Regions from separate parts of the Paenibacillus sp. FSL H8-0282 genome, predicted to be linked through region 2. Evidence: a T-box and tRNA genes for the amino acid it is inferred to sense, from the RefSeq annotation. Region 2 holds a T-box; the other holds one or more tRNA genes.
What was found. The T-box of region 2 lies ahead of pheS (phenylalanine--tRNA ligase subunit alpha). A T-box ahead of a tRNA ligase gene usually reads a tRNA of that ligase, here a tRNA-Phe.
Positions count from the first base shown of each region.

Region 1: it has a tRNA-Phe gene. The T-box ahead of pheS (phenylalanine--tRNA ligase subunit alpha) is inferred to sense a tRNA for this amino acid. The anticodon was not compared.

Region 1 covers NZ_CP150146.1:137,391-147,759, reverse strand. Annotated here, with positions in the region: gene NST94_RS00730 (helix-turn-helix domain-containing protein) at 60-1,154, opposite strand; tRNA gene NST94_RS00725 (tRNA-Lys) at 1,304-1,376, opposite strand; tRNA gene NST94_RS00720 (tRNA-Tyr) at 1,382-1,467, opposite strand; tRNA gene NST94_RS00715 (tRNA-Phe) at 1,476-1,548, opposite strand; tRNA gene NST94_RS00710 (tRNA-Asp) at 1,611-1,688, opposite strand; tRNA gene NST94_RS00705 (tRNA-Thr) at 1,703-1,778, opposite strand; tRNA gene NST94_RS00700 (tRNA-Val) at 1,810-1,885, opposite strand; tRNA gene NST94_RS00695 (tRNA-Met) at 1,894-1,970, opposite strand; tRNA gene NST94_RS00690 (tRNA-Ser) at 2,001-2,092, opposite strand; rRNA gene NST94_RS00685 (23S ribosomal RNA) at 2,175-5,100, opposite strand; tRNA gene NST94_RS00680 (tRNA-Ala) at 5,240-5,315, opposite strand; tRNA gene NST94_RS00675 (tRNA-Ile) at 5,340-5,416, opposite strand; rRNA gene rrf (5S ribosomal RNA) at 5,463-5,579, opposite strand; rRNA gene NST94_RS00665 (16S ribosomal RNA) at 5,704-7,261, opposite strand; gene NST94_RS00660 (pro-sigmaK processing inhibitor BofA family protein) at 7,563-7,829, opposite strand; gene NST94_RS00655 (DUF2508 family protein) at 7,863-8,114, opposite strand; gene recR (recombination mediator RecR) at 8,252-8,851, opposite strand; gene NST94_RS00645 (YbaB/EbfC family nucleoid-associated protein) at 8,890-9,201, opposite strand; gene dnaX (DNA polymerase III subunit gamma/tau) at 9,249-10,369, opposite strand, start outside.
Region 2 covers NZ_CP150146.1:1,875,233-1,885,601, forward strand. Annotated here, with positions in the region: gene NST94_RS08065 (sensor domain-containing diguanylate cyclase) at 43-1,656, opposite strand; gene NST94_RS08070 (ABC transporter permease) at 2,069-3,241, opposite strand; gene NST94_RS08075 (ABC transporter ATP-binding protein) at 3,238-3,936, opposite strand; gene NST94_RS08080 (efflux RND transporter periplasmic adaptor subunit) at 3,933-5,288, opposite strand; gene NST94_RS08085 (hypothetical protein) at 5,313-7,874, opposite strand; T-box leader at 8,140-8,425, shown strand; gene pheS (phenylalanine--tRNA ligase subunit alpha) at 8,486-9,520, shown strand; gene pheT (phenylalanine--tRNA ligase subunit beta) at 9,639-10,369, shown strand, end outside.

The DNA.
Region 1 (10,369 bases), 1.7 Mb from region 2:
TGTACATTTATATTACCCTAGACGGGACACGGTGGCTATTTGTAACGTTCACAAAAAACCTATTTCCTTTTCGTCACTTTATACAAAAGCATAGTAAGCTTCACAATAGCAGCGTCCCCAAAGCTACGCACATCGGCACCCGTCTCCTGTTTTATCTTGTCCAGACGGTATAAAAGCGTGTTGCGATGAATATATAACTTCTTGGCTGTTTCACTTACATTACAATCCATCTCAAAAAACGTCTCCAGGGTCATCAGCATCTCTTTATCCGATAATACGGAAGAATAGTCGCCAATCTGTCCAAGTAACTGTTTACGCCGTGCATCAGGAATGCTGTTAACCAAACGTTCCAAATGCAGCTCCCAAGGTAAATGAATATATTCACCCACTTGGAAAATACGTCCGAGTACAATAGTCTCCCTCAGCAAGGCCACGGATCCCGTCAATCCCTTAACAGGAACGATAGCCGGAGCTACAGCCAAATGGAATACACCTACCCATTCGCTAGCTATCAGTTCGTGCAAGCCCATACTGGTCTGAGCCAGAATTTCATCTACACTCTCTTCTTCCTCATCCTTATCATCTCCGCCCGTGAGTAGTTCCTTCCGGGCCAATATTAACCATTCTTTTTCTTGAAGAGGTATAAGCAGAATTTCATTCTCAAAATAGCTGCGCAGCAGCTTCATTAAGGAACGATAAGTGATCTGCGGGCTATGTGCATTCTCACTGCTAAGTAGGAATGGAACCATATCTCCGAATAAACGTCCCTTTAGAGCCATCTCATCGGGTATCTCAGAGTCATTTTTCTCTTGCTCCAGTTCGGTGTTCAACCAGGTACCCAGCTGCCGAGCCTCCGCTTCCCCTTCTTCTCTAACCCCAGTAGCTTTTAGTGCAATTGCAAAGTTTCGAACTGCATAATTCACTAATTGTATTTCCAAAGAGTTAAGTCCATCCAATTCCACCCAGACAGCGGTTACACGTCCATCAGTCTCATATAATGGTGCCCAAAGATGACCTTCATGGATTACCGGCTGTTCTTGTGCTTCCAATCCCAGGCTAAAAAGAGAAGCTGAATGTTGCCTCCCTAACTGCTTGATTCCGGTTTTCTTTCCGGTGAGCTGCTCTAACTTTTTTCGCAATGTTTCGCTATCCATAGTCACCATACTCCACCACTTTTGCTCTTTTCGCCTATTTTAGCATATTCTCTAATATTATGTTAATCACTACAGCAGCGCGCTACTATAATACGACATAAAAACACAAAAAAAGCCACCACCCTAAGGTGATGACTTTCTGTTTGGGATGAGCCATGAAGGACTCGAACCTTCGACACCCTGATTAAAAGTCAGGTGCTCTACCAACTGAGCTAATGGCTCATAAATGGTGGGGGATGATGGATTCGAACCACCGAACACGTACGTGAGCAGATTTACAGTCTGATGCGTTTGGCCACTTCGCTAATCCCCCAAAAAAGGTGGCTCGGGACGGAATCGAACCGCCGACACGAGGATTTTCAGTCCTCTGCTCTACCGACTGAGCTACCGAGCCATAAGATTACATGACAATTAAGCGGAAAAGTCTTACACTTCCCACTCATTTTGTGGAAAAAATGGCGGAACCGACGGGATTCGAACCCGCGGTCTCCTGCGTGACAGGCAGGCATGTTAGGCCAACTACACCACGGTTCCGCATTAATTAAAAATGGTGCCGGCGAGAGGACTTGAACCCCCAACCTACTGATTACAAGTCAGTTGCTCTACCAGTTGAGCTACACCGGCACGGTGTAAAAGCAATTCTAAAAGATGAAAATGGTGGAGGCTGAGGGGATCGAACCCCCGACCCTCTGCTTGTAAGGCAGATGCTCTCCCAGCTGAGCTAAGCCTCCAGGTATTATGGTAGCGGCGAAGGGGATCGAACCCCCGACCTCACGGGTATGAACCGTACGCTCTAGCCAGCTGAGCTACACCGCCACAATAATTAGTATTGCTATGGATTGAAAATGGCGGAGAGAGTGGGATTCGAACCCACGCACCGCTTACGCAGTCTAACCCCTTAGCAGAGGGTCCCCTTATAGCCACTTGGGTATCTCTCCAAACGATATCAGTACCACAGCAATCCAAACAGGAATTTGACTCCCTGAAAACTGAATCCGAAACGAATCTGCATTCTACGTATAGGATAAGCCCTCGACCGATTAGTATTGGTCAGCTCCATGCATTGCTGCACTTCCACCTCCAACCTATCTACCTCGTCGTCTTCAAGGGGTCTTACTAATTGGGAAATCTCATCTTGAGGGGGGCTTCACGCTTAGATGCTTTCAGCGCTTATCCCGTCCGTACGTAGCTACCCAGCCATGCTCCTGGCGGAACAACTGGTGCACCAGCGGTACGTCCATCCCGGTCCTCTCGTACTAAGGACAGCTCCTCTCAAATTTCCTGCGCCCACGACAGATAGGGACCGAACTGTCTCACGACGTTCTGAACCCAGCTCGCGTACCGCTTTAATGGGCGAACAGCCCAACCCTTGGGACCTACTTCAGCCCCAGGATGCGATGAGCCGACATCGAGGTGCCAAACCTCCCCGTCGATGTGGACTCTTGGGGGAGATAAGCCTGTTATCCCCAGGGTAGCTTTTATCCGTTGAGCGATGGCCCTTCCATGCGGTACCACCGGATCACTAAGTCCGACTTTCGTCCCTGCTCGACTTGTAGGTCTCGCAGTCAAGCTCCCTTATGCCTTTGCACTCTGCGAATGATTTCCAACCATTCTGAGGGAACCTTGGAACGCCTCCGTTACTCTTTAGGAGGCGACCGCCCCAGTCAAACTGCCCGCCTGACACGGTCCCCGTACCCGGTAAGGGTACTAGGTTAGAACCTAGATACGATCAGGGTGGTATCCCAACGGCGCCTCCACCGAAGCTTGCGCTCCGATTTCTACGGCTCCCACCTATCCTGTACAGATCGTACCCAAATTCAATATCAAGCTGCAGTAAAGCTCCATGGGGTCTTTCCGTCTTGTCGCGGGTAACCTGCATCTTCACAGGTATTAAAATTTCACCGGATCTCTCGTTGAGACAGCGCCCAAGTCGTTACGCCATTCGTGCGGGTCAGAATTTACCTGACAAGGAATTTCGCTACCTTAGGACCGTTATAGTTACGGCCGCCGTTTACTGGGGCTTCGGTTCATAGCTTCGGGTTACCCCTAACCACTCCCCTTAACCTTCCAGCACCGGGCAGGCGTCAGCCCGTATACTTCGCCTTGCGGCTTCGCACAGACCTGTGTTTTTGCTAAACAGTCGCTTGGGCCTTTTCACTGCGGCCCCCTCGTGCTATTCACACTACCGGGGCACCCCTTCTCCCGAAGTTACGGGGTCATTTTGCCGAGTTCCTTAACGAGAGTTCTTCCGCGCGCCTTAGAATTCTCTTCTCGCCTACCTGTGTCGGTTTGCGGTACGGGCACCTTCTCCTGGCTAGAGGCTTTTCTTGGCAGTGTGAGATCATGACCTTCGCTACTACAATTTTCGCTCCCCATCACAGCCCAGCCTTAATGATGTGCGGATTTGCCTACACATCAGCCTCACTGCTTAGACGGACATCCATCAGTCCGCGTCACTACCCTCCTGCGTCACCCCATCGCTCATAGCGGATTACGGTGGTACAGTAATTTCAAACTGTTGTCCTTCGACTACGCCTTTCGGCCTCGCCTTAGGTCCCGACTTACCCTGAGCGGACGAGCCTTCCTCAGGAAACCTTGGGCTTTCGGCGGATCAGATTCTCACTGATCTTTTCGTTACTCATACCGGCATTCTCACTTGTGTAGTGTCCAGCGCTCTTTTCAGTACACCTTCAACCCCTACACAACGCTCCCCTACCCCAGATACATAGTATCTAGCCATAGCTTCGGTGGTGTGTTTAGCCCCGTTACATTTTCGGCGCAGAGTCACTCGACCAGTGAGCTATTACGCACTCTTTCAATGGTGGCTGCTTCTAAGCCAACATCCTGGTTGTCTGTGCAACTCCACATCCTTTCCCACTTAACACACACTTGGGGACCTTAGCTGATGGTCTGGGCTGTTTCCCTTTTGACAATGGATCTTAGCACTCACTGTCTGACTCCCGGCAATAAGTATATGGCATTCGGAGTTTGACTGAGCTTGGTAATCCTTGCGGACCCCGCACCCAATCAGTGCTCTACCTCCACTACTCTTATACCGAGGCTAGCCCTAAAGCTATTTCGGGGAGAACCAGCTATCTCCGAGTTCGATTGGAATTTCTCCGCTACCCCCACCTCATCCCCGCACTTTTCAACGTACGTGGGTTCGGGCCTCCAGTGCGTGTTACCGCACCTTCACCCTGGACAGGGGTAGATCACACGGTTTCGGGTCTACGTCCACATACTAATTCGCCCTATTCAGACTCGCTTTCGCTGCGGCTCCACCTTCTCGGCTTAACCTTGCATGTTAAACGTAACTCGCCGGTTCATTCTACAAAAGGCACGCCATCACCCATTAATAGGGCTCTGACTTTTTGTAAGCACACGGTTTCAGGTTCTATTTCACTCCCCTTCCGGGGTGCTTTTCACCTTTCCCTCACGGTACTGTTTCACTATCGGTCGCCAGGTAGTATTTAGCCTTAGCAGATGGTCCTGCTGGATTCATACGGGGTTTCACGTGCCCCGCACTACTCGGGATCCGTCTCGGAGAGAACACAGTTTAGGTTACAGGGCTTTTACCTCTATCGCGGGCCTTTCCAGACCTCTTCGCCTACCATATTCCTTTGTAACTCCATGTGAGACGTCCCACAACCCCTAAGAGCAAGCTCTTAGGTTTAGGCTGTTCCGCGTTCGCTCGCCGCTACTGACGGAATCACTATTGTTTTCTCTTCCTCAGGGTACTTAGATGTTTCAGTTCCCCTGGTCTGCCTCTACATTTCCTATGTATTCAGAAATGAGTAACTGCGAATTACCACAGCTGGGTTTCCCCATTCGGACACCCCCGGATCAAAGCTTGCTTACAGCTCCCCGAGGCAGTTTCGTTGTTCGCCACGTCCTTCGTCGGCTCCTGGCGCCTAGGCATCCTCCGTGTGCTCTTATTAGCTTAACCTTGATTCTTCCGAAGAAAAATCTCACTAATAACATTTACTTGTTTGCACAAGTTGCTAAAAGATGTTCTAAAACGCAAATTCGTTTCGGTATCCAGTTTTCAAGGATCAAGTTAAAAAAGTTATTCATTTAAAAATTTATGGTGGAGCCAAGCGGGATCGAACCGCTGACCTCCTGCTTGCAAGGCAGGCGCTCTCCCAGCTGAGCTATGGCCCCATAAAATTACTCTATAATGTTATATGGTGGGCCTTGGTGGACTCGAACCACCGACCTCACCCTTATCAGAGGTGCGCTCTAACCAACTGAGCTAAAAGCCCATATAACATATATAACATTGTGAATCAACCAATGAATTGGTTGTCCGCTTGGCAACGTCCTACTCTCCCAGGACCCTTCGGTCCAAGTACCATCGGCGCTGGAGGGCTTAACGGTCGTGTTCGGGATGGGTACGTGTGGAACCCCTCCGCTATCGCCACCAAACGCATACGAAAGAGACTTGCTCTTTCAAAACTGAACACGAGTGAGTGTTCGAACCCGAGGGTTCTATCGTGGAAGCTTAGCTTCCGATTTGAATGTTCTCATCGCAGAGAACGATTCTCCATAGAAAGGAGGTGATCCAGCCGCACCTTCCGATACGGCTACCTTGTTACGACTTCACCCCAATCATCTACCCCACCTTCGGCGGCTGGCTCCCTTGCGGGTTACCCCACCGACTTCGGGTGTTGTAAACTCTCGTGGTGTGACGGGCGGTGTGTACAAGACCCGGGAACGTATTCACCGCGGCATGCTGATCCGCGATTACTAGCAATTCCGACTTCATGCAGGCGAGTTGCAGCCTGCAATCCGAACTGAGACCGGCTTTGATGGGATTGGCTCCACCTCGCGGCTTCGCTTCCCGTTGTACCGGCCATTGTAGTACGTGTGTAGCCCAGGTCATAAGGGGCATGATGATTTGACGTCATCCCCACCTTCCTCCGGTTTGTCACCGGCAGTCACTCTAGAGTGCCCAACATTACTTGCTGGCAACTAAAGTTAAGGGTTGCGCTCGTTGCGGGACTTAACCCAACATCTCACGACACGAGCTGACGACAACCATGCACCACCTGTCTCCTCTGTCCCGAAGGCCGCTGCTATCTCTAGCAGATTCAGAGGGATGTCAAGACCTGGTAAGGTTCTTCGCGTTGCTTCGAATTAAACCACATACTCCACTGCTTGTGCGGGTCCCCGTCAATTCCTTTGAGTTTCAGTCTTGCGACCGTACTCCCCAGGCGGAGTGCTTACTGTGTTAACTTCGGCACCAAGGGTATCGAAACCCCTAACACCTAGCACTCATCGTTTACGGCGTGGACTACCAGGGTATCTAATCCTGTTTGCTCCCCACGCTTTCGCGCCTCAGCGTCAGTTACAGCCCAGAAAGTCGCCTTCGCCACTGGTGTTCCTCCACATATCTACGCATTTCACCGCTACACGTGGAATTCCACTTTCCTCTTCTGTACTCAAGCCACCCAGTTTCCAGTGCGACCTCAGGTTGAGCCCAAGGTTTAAACACCAGACTTAAATAGCCGCCTGCGCGCGCTTTACGCCCAATAATTCCGGACAACGCTTGCCCCCTACGTATTACCGCGGCTGCTGGCACGTAGTTAGCCGGGGCTTTCTTCTCAGGTACCGTCACTCCGGTAACAGTTACTCTACCGGACGTTCTTCCCTGGCAACAGAGCTTTACGATCCGAAAACCTTCATCACTCACGCGGCGTTGCTCCGTCAGGCTTTCGCCCATTGCGGAAGATTCCCTACTGCTGCCTCCCGTAGGAGTCTGGGCCGTGTCTCAGTCCCAGTGTGGCCGTTCACCCTCTCAGGTCGGCTACGCATCGTCGCCTTGGTGGGCCGTTACCCCACCAACTAGCTAATGCGCCGCAGGCCCATCCCTCAGTGACAGATTGCTCCGTCTTTCATTCTTCTCTCAGGAGAAAAAAGAAATTATCCGGTATTAGCTACCGTTTCCGGTAGTTATCCCAGTCTGAAGGGCAGGTTGCCTACGTGTTACTCACCCGTCCGCCGCTAAGTCATTTTGAAAGCAAGCTTTCAAAATGACTCCGCTCGACTTGCATGTATTAGGCACGCCGCCAGCGTTCGTCCTGAGCCAGGATCAAACTCTCCAATTAGTATTGAAAAGAGCGATATGCTCATTTTGAAACATCTGACGAGAAAATTAATTCTCTAATTTGGATTTCACTTACGTGATTTCCCACTCACTCGTTGTTCAGTTTTCAAAGATCAATGTCTCATCTTTCGTCGTCGTTGCTTGTCAGCAGCGACCTTTATAATATATCACAGCGCCTTTGTTTTCGTCAAGCATTTTTTTAATTTCTTTTTTTGCTTGACCATTTCAGCAAGTTGTTAATCAACAGCTTGTCCAAACGGGCGAGACTTAATGTATCATATTTTTCAAAGCCACGTCAAGCATTAAAATAAAATTATTCTTAATCCGAGTAACATCACCACGCCAGGAAGCCCAAGAACCGTTACTGCGCCTATAGTTGCAGGGTTCAAAGGGATATACACCTGCGTGAGCAAACCTGAGAAGTTCACTACATATATCCCGAGTGCAGCCAATACCAAATGAACCCCAAATAAACTTAGCCACCCAAAACCCAGCTTTTTTCTAAATACAACTAAACCTAATAGGATAACGGATAATATCAATACGCCCATAGCTATCATTCTAAGCATGTAGATCCCCCTTATACATTTATTTATAAGCCCTTATATTTGACTGCTGTTCAACCCCAAGCTTTTTGCATGTTTGAGATGTATCTGATATTTACGTTCTGCAGCCTCCAAAATATATATCGCGTAATCTATCTGATCCTGTCCCAACGCCTCGTCGAACATCAAGTACGCCCTCTCCCACTCTGAATGCGCCTTACGGACCTCTAAGAGGGTTTCCCATCCCTCACTTTCCTTTTCGCCTTGTTCCTTATCCACTCCCCACCACAGTTCTCTCCACCATCCCATTTCAATTCCTCCTCAGAATAATTTTGATGCAAAATACACATCTCGTTATTCTCATTCATATCGGGATAGGGACAAACTTAGAACAAAAAAAAGGAAACCCGAGGGCTTCCTTTTTGAAAAATACCACTATAGAGCTGCTAGAATAGCTCGCGACGGCCTTCCAATGCTTTGGACAAAGTAACTTCATCAGCGTATTCAAGATCGCCACCTACAGGCAAGCCATGAGCTATCCTGGTGATTTTAATCTCAAACGGCCGAACAAGACGAGAAATGTACATCGCCGTTGCTTCTCCCTCAATGTTGGGGTTAGTCGCCATTATAAGCTCACTTACTCTCTCATCACTCAGACGGGTCAATAATTCTTTCAGGCGAATATCATCAGGGCCGATACCTTCCATAGGTGAAATAGCACCCTGAAGAACATGGTAATATCCATTAAACTCCTTGGTTCGTTCTATAGCCACCAAATCCTTAGAGTCTTGAATCACACATATCACTGAAGGATCTCTAGTTTTGTCCTGACATATCTTACATGGGTCCGTATCCGTAATATTACAGCAGACCGAGCAATAGTGAAGATTGCGTTTGACGCTTACTAGCGCTTTTGCAAAATCAATGACTTCATCCTCTTTCATGTTAAGCACATGAAAAGCTAACCGGGCGGCTGTCTTCGGTCCAATCCCGGGCAAACGCGTAAAAGCATCGATCAGCTTAGCTAGCGGTTCGGGATAATACAAATTAATAATTCTCCTTTAGACTGAAGTGGAGTGGGCTATTAGAACAAGCCTGGGATCTTCATTCCACCAGTGAATTTACCCATGTCATTGTTAGCAAGCTCTTCAGCTTGAGTCAATGCATCATTTACAGCAGTGATTACAAGATCTTGCAGCATTTCAACATCTTCCGGATCAACGGCTTCCGGTTTAATTTGAATAGACAGCAATTTTTTGTGGCCGTTTACTTGAACAGTAACTACGCCGCCACCTGATGAACCCTCAATAACCTTGCCTCCGAGTTCCTCTTGAGCTTTAAGCATTTGCTCCTGCATTTTCTTAACTTGCTTCATCATTTGGTTCATATTATTCATACATCGTCTCTCCTTTGGAATGCGCAATTAGCGCTAGTATGTTTATATTACTCTTTTATGACAACAAGGTCTTCTCCAAAAAGCTGGATAGCCTCATCAATCCAAGGTTCAGGTTTAGCTTCTGCAGTATCGTGTTCATGCTCCAGCTGCAGTTCTTCTTTGCCAGTCTGTCCCACAGACTTCTGGGCAGCTTCATTCCAGTCACGAAGCATCATGGTTACAAGTCTATAAGGTTTGCCTAGACGCGCTGCAAGCACACTCTCAATAACCTGTCTGTTTGCCGGCTTCTCAGTAGTATCGCGGTGAATCGTGTTCTTGAATGCAACAAGTACCGCATCCTCCATAATCGATACTGGCTCACCGTCTACAAACCATGCATGAACCGTTACCTTTTCCTCTTTTACTCCTTGCAGGACAAGGCTCCACTGTTTATAGATAGCTGCAAAATCGGGACTATCCTTACCAGCAATAAACCTATCTACGTTAGGAGGCATTTTGGAGGCTGAAGAAACCCGCGGTGTTGGAACCGCGTGCGATTTCGGTGCAGGAGAACCATCACGCCCTCCTCCGGAAATACCACCGGATTGCATTGCCTGTTCCAGCTTCTTCTCCAGTGCTGCGATCTGTCTTTTGAGAAGATCCAGTTCACCAGAGTCAATGCTCGAATTATTCGCGCTTACTCCGGCATTTGTTTCACCTAACGGAGCAAATGCGGCACTCTGACTTACCTCTTGCTGCAAGCTGCAAAGCTTCATCAGCGCCACTTCAAACAGTGTCTGAGGATGTGTTGCGTATTTCATTTCACCTAGGTATTTATTGATTGTATCTACAATCTGAAATAGACGCTCCCGAGAAAATGCGGTGGCCATATCTTTAAATTCAGCAGGATTCAGCACCCGCTCTGTTAATTGATCGGCCTCGGGTACCATCTTAATCATCAATAAATCACGGAAATAATACATGAGATTCTCTAGGCATTTATCTGCACTTTTACCTTCATGCATAAGCTGCTCAACGAGCTCCAGAAGAAGACCCATATCACCTTCTAATATGGCAGTGGCAAGACGTGCAAATTGCTCGGAGGGAATTCCCCCTGTCATTCCTAACACTTGCTCGTACGTAACATTACCATCTGTAAAGGATGAAATCTGATCCAGCAAGCTCAATG
Region 2 (10,369 bases):
GTTTCAGGGTTGGTTTTTCCTGAGACAGCTTTTTATTTGCTCTTATGGTTTTACAATGGTCTGGTTAGCTAACCCTTCGTCCACAAGCTCGTAGTAGAGATTGGCTTTATTGCCACCATGGTCTTTGGAGCGATACATCGCCAAATCGGCGGCACGGAGCAGTTCATTAATACTGCTTCCGTGTTCAGGAAATAAAGCGACTCCGATACTCGCGGAGGTATGGAAGCTGGACCCGTTATCAACAGACCAAGACTTGTTGAACAGTTTAAGTAACCGCTGCAGTGTTTCATCAAGCATCTCTGGAGAAGTGAATCGATGCAGTACAACTGCGAACTCATCTCCGCCGATCCGGAAGGCCTGACCTATTCCTTTAACCGTATGCTGAAGTTCACGGGAGAGCAGCTGAAGAAATTCGTCTCCAGCCAGATGGCCTAAGGTATCATTTAGCTGCTTGAATCTATCACAGTCCAGCAGGGCAAGCGCAATATTTTGCCTCCGTCCTTCGGGTTGGGTGATAAGGTTCTCCATATACATTTTGAAATGAGCCCTGTTAGGAATCGCTGTTAAATGGTCATAGAAGGCTAGCTTATGTAGTCGTTCTTCGTATTGTTTTCGCTGGGTAATTTCCCGAGATAACAGCATAAATTGTGCTGGAAATTTACGGCTGCCGAGAACAGGTGACACCTTAGTTTCAAGCCATACCCATTGACCTTCTGCTCCGCGCATGCGCAGTTCAGAAATGCGCGGAGTTCCCTGAACAACACTTTTTAATTTAGCCCAGGCAATTTCCGGTTCACGTATGTAGTTGGATAACGGATCTCCTTTTTTAGGCACATAGCCTAGAATACTGGAGTGTGAGGGAGAAGCATATAGAATCAACCCGTTGGGATCCGTCAAAATAATGAAATCAGACATGGTTTCACCGATAAGCTGATAAAGTGTTTGTTCTTCCAGCATTTCATTCTGGAGCCAGATGATTTTGCGTCCAAGGTAAATAATAACTAGGAGAAACACAAATAAGAGGAGTGAATAAAGAGAGAACAAAGCGCTTTTTTTATCTCCAAATCCATCCGTTACTTGCAAGGCGTAGTTGCCAATCAAGTCCTCTGCTTGATCGAGATGTGCCCTAGCTTCATTGAATTGCGAGTTTAGGGTGAGCGCAGAATATGAATCTGAGTTCCAGCTGCTCTTCGTCCGTTCTGTTATTAGCGTATACCCTGAATTTTTCCATTTGATAATGGTAGTTTCGAAGGAGCTGAGCTCGTTTTTTAATTCGGAAAGGATAATTCCACTTTGTTTCATATCACTGTAAGGTTTTTTTATAGCGTTGATATTTGATCTTGCTACACTTATTCGTTCCTCCGCTTGAAGATTATTATCTGTAAACTCCTTAGTGAACTGTTCACCTTCTGCGGCTGTTAGGTTTGGACCCATTGCGATTTGCAAGGCTACAGCGGCTTGATGCAGATCACGATCCGCGCTCAGTATGAGCTTAGAGTTCTGATATATATCATCATAAAGAGAATCTGACAATCTATTAATCGTGTAATTTAAATAGAGTAGCGAGGCGACGCTGATCCCAACCAGAAGGACGGAGATTGCAGCGAAGACATAGAATAGTTTGCGTGTTACCTTGAACTCAAAGAATCCTGCCACAGTCATCTTCTCCCTGTATAAGATGATTAAGAAAATCTATTGCTGCTTAAGTAGAACCTGCAGAACGCAATCTATGGTCAGGCGTAATTTAATTCATTCACTGATGTTTTAAGGTGCTTTTGGGATAAAAGAGGTGTTGTATACATTGTGGAGAAACATAGGAAAGTGTACGTGTGAGTAAATGGTAGTTTCTAGTATATCAAGTATATAGGACGTGCTGCTTATAGAGCAATCTTTACTCAGATAATAATCAAAATGACAAAATTTAAAGTTTAGTGTATGGGCCTATTGAATTATCTATATTCAAACCGATGGTTCCTATTACCCAACTCGAGCATAAATGATACCTTTTACAGCTGCTGAAAAAACTGCCCTTAGTCATCTTAATGACTATAGGACAGCTAATCATTCATTATTCGTTACGCAGTGCGTGAATGGGGCGAAGTCGTGCGGCTTTGTTCGCAGGCATCATTCCAAAAATCACACCGATGAGTAAGGAGAAAATAAAAGAGATCAGTACCATATCCCAAGCAATCGAAACTGTAAGTGCTGAGTATTTACCCAGCAGCCAACTGCCCGCGACACCAATGCCAACCCCGAGCACCCCACCCAAACCGCTGAGCACGATGGATTCAATCATGAATTGAGCGAGGATATCGAATTTTTTGGCACCAATTGCTTTACGGATACCAATCTCACGTGTTCTTTCATTGACAGATACGATCATGATGTTCATGATTCCGATGCCGCCGACAAAAAGTGAGATGCCTGCTATGCCTGCAAGCGCCATGGAAAGTGTATCTGTTGTGGAATTAACAGTTTCCAGCATTTCCTGAGAGTCAAACACGCTAAAAGCATTATCCGCATAATTGAATTTAGCATCAAGCGTACTTTCCAGTTTTTCTTTTGCGGCTGCTACAGTATCTGCTGAAGTTGTCTTAATGGTGATGGAACGTACGCCTTTGCTTTTTAATTGGCGTTCTGCCGTGCTTATAGGAATTAGTATGATATCGTCGTTGGAACCACTTAGACTGGAGCCTTTTGTTTCTAAAAGCCCAACGATTTTATAGCTAATCCCGTTTAACTGGACCTTCTGCCCTACAGGATTGTCTGTACCGAATAAATCTTCGGCCGTACCTGAACCGATCAACGCTACCTTTTGCCGGTATTCGTTATCAATATCAAGCAAGAAGCGGCCTGCCTGTACATGAAAATCCTTTACCTCCTCATAAGAGGGGGTGATTCCTTCTACAGTTACACTAACGTTGTCTGTTTTATTCTTGGCTGTAGCATTGCCGCTGATCACAGGAGCTACATTTGCTATACCCTCTATATCCCCTAGAGCAAGGGCTTCCTCATAGGTGAGAGAGGTAGTCGCCCCACGGCCAGTAATGTTTACAGTGAGTTGGTTTGTGCCTAGTCCGTTTAGCTGCTCTGTGATCTGTGAAGTAGTTCCTTGCCCAACAGAAACAAGAATGATGACCGAAGAGACTCCAATAATAATCCCAAGCATCGTTAAAAAAGCTCTAACCTTACTGCTGTTGATGCTCTTCAGGGCCATTCGCATGCTTTGGTACAATTTCACCCCGCATTCCTCCGATCTTCCACGAGGTTGCCATCCTGAATACGAATAATCCGCTCCGCTTGTTTAGCTATTTCCAGATCATGTGTGATAAGGATGATGGTATGTCCTTGCTTATTTAACTCACGTATCATTTGCATGACTTCCTGTCCCGTCCGTGTATCCAGTGCCCCGGTTGGTTCATCGGCAAGTAGAATAGGGGGGGATCCCGCCATAGCCCGGGCAATCGCTACCCGCTGTTGCTGTCCTCCCGAAAGCTCAGAAGGGCGGTGATGCATCCGATCCTCCAGCCCTACTTTAATGAGTGCTTCCTGTGCTAGTTGTCTTCTTTCCCGATGGGAGAGGCCACGATAAATCAATGGCAGCTCCACATTTTCAATGGCTGACAGCTTGGGGAGCAGGTTGAAATTTTGAAAGATAAAGCCGATCTTCTCATTGCGGATCGTTGCGAGCTTATTGTCGGATAACTTGCGAACCTCTTGTCCATCTAGAAGATAACTTCCTTCATCGGAGATATCGAGGCAACCAAGCATATTCATGAGTGTTGATTTACCAGAACCGGAGGGACCAATAATAGCTACGAACTCCCCCAGATCAATTGTAAAGGAAAGGCTATTTAAGACCGTCATGGTTTCTCCGGCCATTGTGTAGCCGTGGGACATGTCGTGAACTTCGATCAGAGGTGCTGAAGCACTCATCTGCCGCCACCTCCGCCACCACCTGGTGCGCTGCCCATACCACCAGCGCCACCTCCGGTGAAGCCGCCACCCCCACTAAAGCCACTGCCGCCGAAGCCAGCGCCACCCATACCGCCCATACCACCTCTAGTTTCCGTTTCCGTGCTGGTTGTTCCGGTTTTCGTAGAGATTACGGTAGGGATGATCACCTGGTCCCCTTCATGGAGTCCGCTGACAATTTCAATGCTGCTCTCATCATGGAGACCCACTTCGACAGTGACCATCTGTCCTGAGCTATTGCCGCGATTTCTTCCACCGGCAGCGCCGCCGCGAGCGTCAGGAGCCCCGCTGGGCATAGCGCCGCCGCGAGCGTCAGGGGCACCGCTAGGCATTGGTACTTGGCCCTCGCCAGCAGTTTTGGAAGTTGCGGCTGAACCCGCTGCTAGAGGAATAGAAACTGTGTATTTTCCGTTTCTTTCTTGTACAGCTTCAATAGGTACTGTTAATACATCCTTTTTCTCAGCAGTGGTTACTGAAACTTCCGCAGACATTCCAACAAGAGCACCTTCGGAGCTTGTTAGACCTATGGTAACATCGAAGAGGGAAACACCGTTTGAGGCGGTGCCCTCATTAGCTATTTTCGTAACCGTTCCCTTGAATTCCGTATCAGGCAGAGCATCCAATGAAATAGTGGCAGGCATCCCTAGCTTTACAGTAGGAATATCAAGCTCATCCACCTGCACAACTACACTTAAATTAGCATAATCGGTAATGTCGATGAGTTCAGAGCCGTCCATGGCTTTTTCGCCGCTTGCAATATTAACTGTCGTTACAGTTCCATCAATAGGAGCCGTTAACGGATCAGGAGGAAGCATATCTTCTTGGACAGAAGCTATTTTTTCCTGTTGCGCCGAAATGTCGGTTTTGGCCTTTTCAATCGAACGTTTGGCATTTGCCAGCTCATCTTCTGCTGCACCTGATACGGCCAGCTTCTTATATTGCTCCTGCTTGTACTCAAGATCGGTCTCAAGTGAGGCAAGTGAAGTTTGTTCCTGCTTGAGATTGTCACTCAGATCATTGCCTTCAAAGGTAATCAAAGTCTGGCCTTTTTTCACGAGATCGCCCTCTTTGACAAGAACCTCAGCTACGGTCCCGCTGTCCTTCGTTTTTACTTTACCAGTTTCTGTAGCAATCACTGAGCCGGCTCCGGATACACTAACTACGATATCGCCCTTTGTAACGGTAGCTGTATTAACAGGCACTTCAGCGGCTTGACTGTTCTTATCAGGTAACAATGTATAAACCAGCATTCCTGCTGTTGCTACAACTACTACTACTCCAAGAGTCCAGAACACTATTTTTTTCTTCTTCATTTCTATCCTCCATAGCTCATCATATTAATTGCCGGATGTATTGCTGGTGTCTGGATCTGTGCCAGAAGTAGAGTTGCTGTTCGAAGTCGTTGATGCCGCCTGATAAGTGACGACATAGATTTGTGTTCCCAGCAGATTTCGATGGCCTTGGAATTCGTCGTATATATTCAACCGGATTGCGCCGCCACCCAGTGTTTTGTACAGGCTGCTTGTGAAGGTTGTGGTGTACGACTTGAAGTTACCTAATTGTAGATCTGTGCCAAGTGTTAATGTTTTTTCCATGCTTTGTCCTAAGGGGTCAATCAGCTCCAACACCAGTTTGTGCTCGTAGGTGCCTGATTCATAAAGCGTGCTGGCTGACATGTTGTAGGTTAGTGCAGTGCTGAGCGTATCTTTACCAGCGGTGACGGTGGCGACTGCATTTGTAACGGATAGGATATAAGGAAACATTTCCACGTTCAAAAGATTGCCTTTGGGCTCCACTCCCAGCTGGTTCAGTCCAAGTGATACCGTATTGATATAACCCGTCGATTGACCGCCAGGAGCGGTAAGCTTGCCTTCAGAAACACCCTCCCCGATGTATAGGACAAGGTTCGCTGGATCTATACCGAGAGGGAGCTTACTCCAGAGGGTGACCAGACTTTTTCCGTTAGGACTGGTGGAGGTTTTGGACTGGGTGACTTCGGCTTCATAATATTGATTGTCTTGTGTTTTGTAATAGGCTACGAGTTGAGCCTGTTCGGATTTACGCGATTCCTCACTGTTCATTTCTAGTTCTGTGTACAAGAGATTTGAATCTGTACCTGGGTACACGAGGGTCCGGCGTACAAGTAATTCCGCTTTTTTACCTTCAAGCTCAAGATGGAAAGAATTTTCAGCTGCAACACTCTGTACTCGGCTGTCCAGTTGGGTAGTACTTAGAGAAAGGAAGTTAAGCTTACTTTCACCTGAAGTTTCTTGCAGGGTGATTTTTAATTGATTGAAAGTATAGCTATAAGGAACATTGGCTACGACATACACAGCAGCCGATTCATTTGGACCGAGGATGGTTTGCGTACTTTCTGAGACAACCTGGGAAGTGCTGCTGATGTCACTTTCTCCAGCTTTGACGACACTTGTAAGCGCAGGAAGCTGAACAGAGGTTGATTTAGTGTTGCGGATGTTGATTTTAGCTACGATCTGGTCTTTGTCGGACCAAGGGAGTCTTTGAATGTTTGCAATTTTGACAACAAATGTACCGTGACTGTTCTCAATGGGGTATTCCGTGTCCTGCCAATTGTTAGTTTGCAGCGTGTAAGGGATCTGATAATAGGCGGTAGGAAAAATGATCTTGCCTTCAGCAGCCGGCTCAGTCATTTGCAGCTGCAATGTTCCTTGATTGAGTGTGAGTGGTACATCTGCGCTGAGTTCAATAATCTTTTCTTCAAGCGGTTTCAATGTTAGGCTGGCAAAATCCTTCGTATCCACCGGAAAGCTATACCCTTCAGCGGCTTTAATAGCAAGTTCATAGGCAGGCACATTCACCGCTTTGTTGCCGCTATTTTTGATGCGGAACTGTAGTGTCCACTTTGCGTTGCCATTGTCAGCATAGACGTTAGCCGTTTTCAGCTGTGTTTCGACTGTATTATTGCTGATTGTAAGCTTCTTCGTGACATTGCTGGCTACGACAAGATCCGGTGTTGTTGCAGCGGGGAGATTGTAGGCGACAACCGGCAAAGCTATTTTTAATGAGGCATCTTCTCCGGCAAATTGCAGCGCCATGTTGTCTGTCTTCATATAAGAAGGGATTTCCGTCAAATAGTAGATCGTCTTCTTTTCCTGAGGCTGTACTTTATAGCTGGTGCTGGTGTCATCAAGTGCGAGTTCAAATACAGATCCTCCAGCGGAAGCGAGGTATCCTTTAAGTCCAGTATCACTGAGTACCTTGGTTCCTTGATTAGTGAAGCTAACGCCAACCTTGGCATAGACCTTACCGTTATATTTATAAATTTGCAGGCTCTCTGCCTTGGTGGTTACAGGGAGATTGTTTAGGGTGATCTTTTTACTCTGCCCTCTGGCGACAGCTTGTGAATATCCTGTTGGTACGGTGAAGTTCCCTAGCTTTTTTTGATAATCGGTGGTGTTGAAGTCCCATCCGTACAATGAAATTTTGACCCCGTTTAAAGAGGTGGATTTGCCGATGTTTACATAGTAGGTGATAGATTGACTGCTTTTCGCGGCAATGGATTTGATGGTTGCACTGCTGGTAATAGGGCTTCCTTGAATAACTGTACCGCCGCTAGTAGTTACTTTGGAGAAAAAGTCCACCAGATTGAGGCTAGCGTTGCTTCCATTAGAGTAGCTGAGTGTGTATGTAAGAATATTTCCGCCATCCTGAGTTAATAAGCTGACATCCGTCAGCTTTGCGCTGATGTTAGTCTTCAAGGCTATGGAGCCTAGTTTATCCAGAGCGGATACGGAAGCTGTTGTTGCTATTTTGGTGGATGTAGTCCCGGCCCAAGCGGTATGAGCACCATACGCTGCAGATTGGCTAAGTACAGCTGTGCTTAGCAGCACCGCGGCTACTTTTATTCTCCGTACATGCATTTGATTTCCTCCCAATAGGATAGTTAATAGTCTGCGAAGGTGCACCCGAGTGGATAAGCAAGCCTTCCTAGTAATGGAAATTATCAAGCTCCGCTGAATGTTAGCTGAAAAAAAGTTGGAAAAATGGCTCTGAAGCTTAAAGCCAGCTTAAAAGAAGATAAAAATTAGCCTAATTTTGTCCAGCTTGTCAAAACGACAGATTTTGCATATAATAAAGAGACATATCTCTTGTAGTAAAGAGATACCTGACAATTAGCATGAATTGTGAAATGCAGTGATGGAGAAGAGTACACAGTGCCTGACTTACAGGGAGGAGACGCCGCGGATTGAGAGCGTTTCTAAGAAGCAGAGCTGTCGAAGTTCACTCCGGAGCAGTTCCCTGAATTCCTTAAGCTGTCTAATAGGGAAGGGTAGGGGATACCGGTCACAGACCGTTATTTCTGTATAAAGTGAGATAGGTATCTGTCCAGCCAAAAGAGGGAATGAAGCTCTTAAGGGGAACAGATCAGCTTGTCTAACAAGGGTGGTACCACGGTCTTTTCGTCCCTTACCGGGAGAAAAGGCCTTTTTTTGTTGAACTAGACAATGATTGAAGGGGGCTGTACACGGCCATGAAAGAGAAGTTGGAAGCATTGAAGGTTGAAGCGCTGGCTAAGCTGCAGGAGGTTATGGATCCGCAGGTACTAAATGATCTAAGAGTGAAGTATCTCGGTAAAAAAGGTGAGCTTACAGAGGTTCTGCGCGGTATGGGAGGACTTAGTGCTGAGGAACGTCCGGTAATCGGGCAAGTAGCGAATCAGGTTCGCAGTGCTATTGAGGAGATTATCGGCGCGAAGCAGGAGGCTTTTCAAGAGCAGGAAACCCAGCAACGTCTGCAGGCTGAAAAAGTAGACGTAACCTTACCGGGTCGCCGTATGCAGCAAGGGGGCATTCACCCGCTTAGCAGAGTCGTACAGGAGATTGAGGATATTTTTATCGGCATGGGCTACCGTGTAGCTGAAGGTCCGGAAGTAGAGACCGATTATTATAACTTTGAAGCTCTAAATCTGCCTAAGAATCACCCGGCACGTGATATGCAGGATTCTTTCTATTTAACGGATGACCTGTTAATGCGCACACAAACCTCGCCGGTACAGATTCGTACTATGCAGGCTATGAACGGTGAAGCTCCGGTAAAAATCATCTGCCCGGGTAAAGTATTCCGCCGTGATGATGATGATGCAACGCATTCCTTCCAGTTCCACCAAATCGAAGGTTTGGTCATTGGAAGTAACATTCGAATGAGTGATCTGAAGGGCACCCTGCAACAATTTGTGCAGGAGATGTTTGGACCGAATACAGGCATTCGTCTTCGTCCGAGCTTTTTCCCATTCACTGAGCCAAGTGTTGAAGTAGATGTAAGCTGCTTCAAATGTGGCGGCGATGGCTGCAGACTATGCAAGCAAAGCGGATGGTTAGAAATCCTTGGCGCAGGTATGGTGCATCCAAATGTACTGAAAATGGGTGGCTATGATCCTGCTGAGTACAGCGGCTTCGCTTTCGGAATGGGTGTAGAGCGGATTGCAATGCTTAAATACGGCATCGATGACATCCGACATTTCTATAGTAATGACATGAGTTTTGTGAAGCAATTCAAGGGCGTTTAGTTTTTGTGGGCGCGCTGGCTGATAGTGGCGGAGAATGGCTTTGGAGTGTTCTCCCACAGGAAGCAGCGCGAACGACAGTGAAATAAATACATCTGAAACATAAAGGAAGTGAGCGGATATGAAAGTATCAACCGGATGGTTGGCTGATTATACATCGATTGAAGGAGTAACCGCCGAACAGCTAGCGGAGAAGATTACCGCTGCCGGCATTGAGATTGACGGCGTAGAGCGCCGCAATAAAGGCATTTCCGGCATCGTAACCGGCTATGTGAAATCAAAGGAAAAACATCCTGATGCAGACAAGCTGAACGTATGTATCGTGGATGTGGGCCAAGATGAGGAGCTACAAATCGTTTGCGGCGCAAAAAATGTAGCTGCAGGTCAAACTGTACCTGTAGCAATGGTTGGCGCTAAGCTGCCAGGACTGGATATCAAAAAAGCCAAGCTGCGCGGTGTCCTGTCGCAAGGAATGATCTGCTCGGCCAAAGAATTGGGACTGAATGATAAATTGCTTCCAAAAGAGCAACAAGAAGGTATTCTTGTGCTGCCTGAAGGGACAGAGATTGGTCAGGATATTTCCAAGGTCCTCGGCTTAGATGACGAGATTCTGGAATTCGATCTGACTCCGAACCGTTCAGATTGCCTCAGCATGATTGGTGCTGCTTATGAAGTAAGTGCAATTCTTGGGCGTGAAGTTAAATTACCTGATCCAAAAAGCGAAATGATTGAGATCAGTGGTCCTGCTGCGGATTCCATTTCCGTCAAGATTGAAGATGAAGAATACTGCAGCCATTATGCAGTTCGTTATATTGCAGGTGTTAAACCTGCACCATCACCGCTGTGGATTCA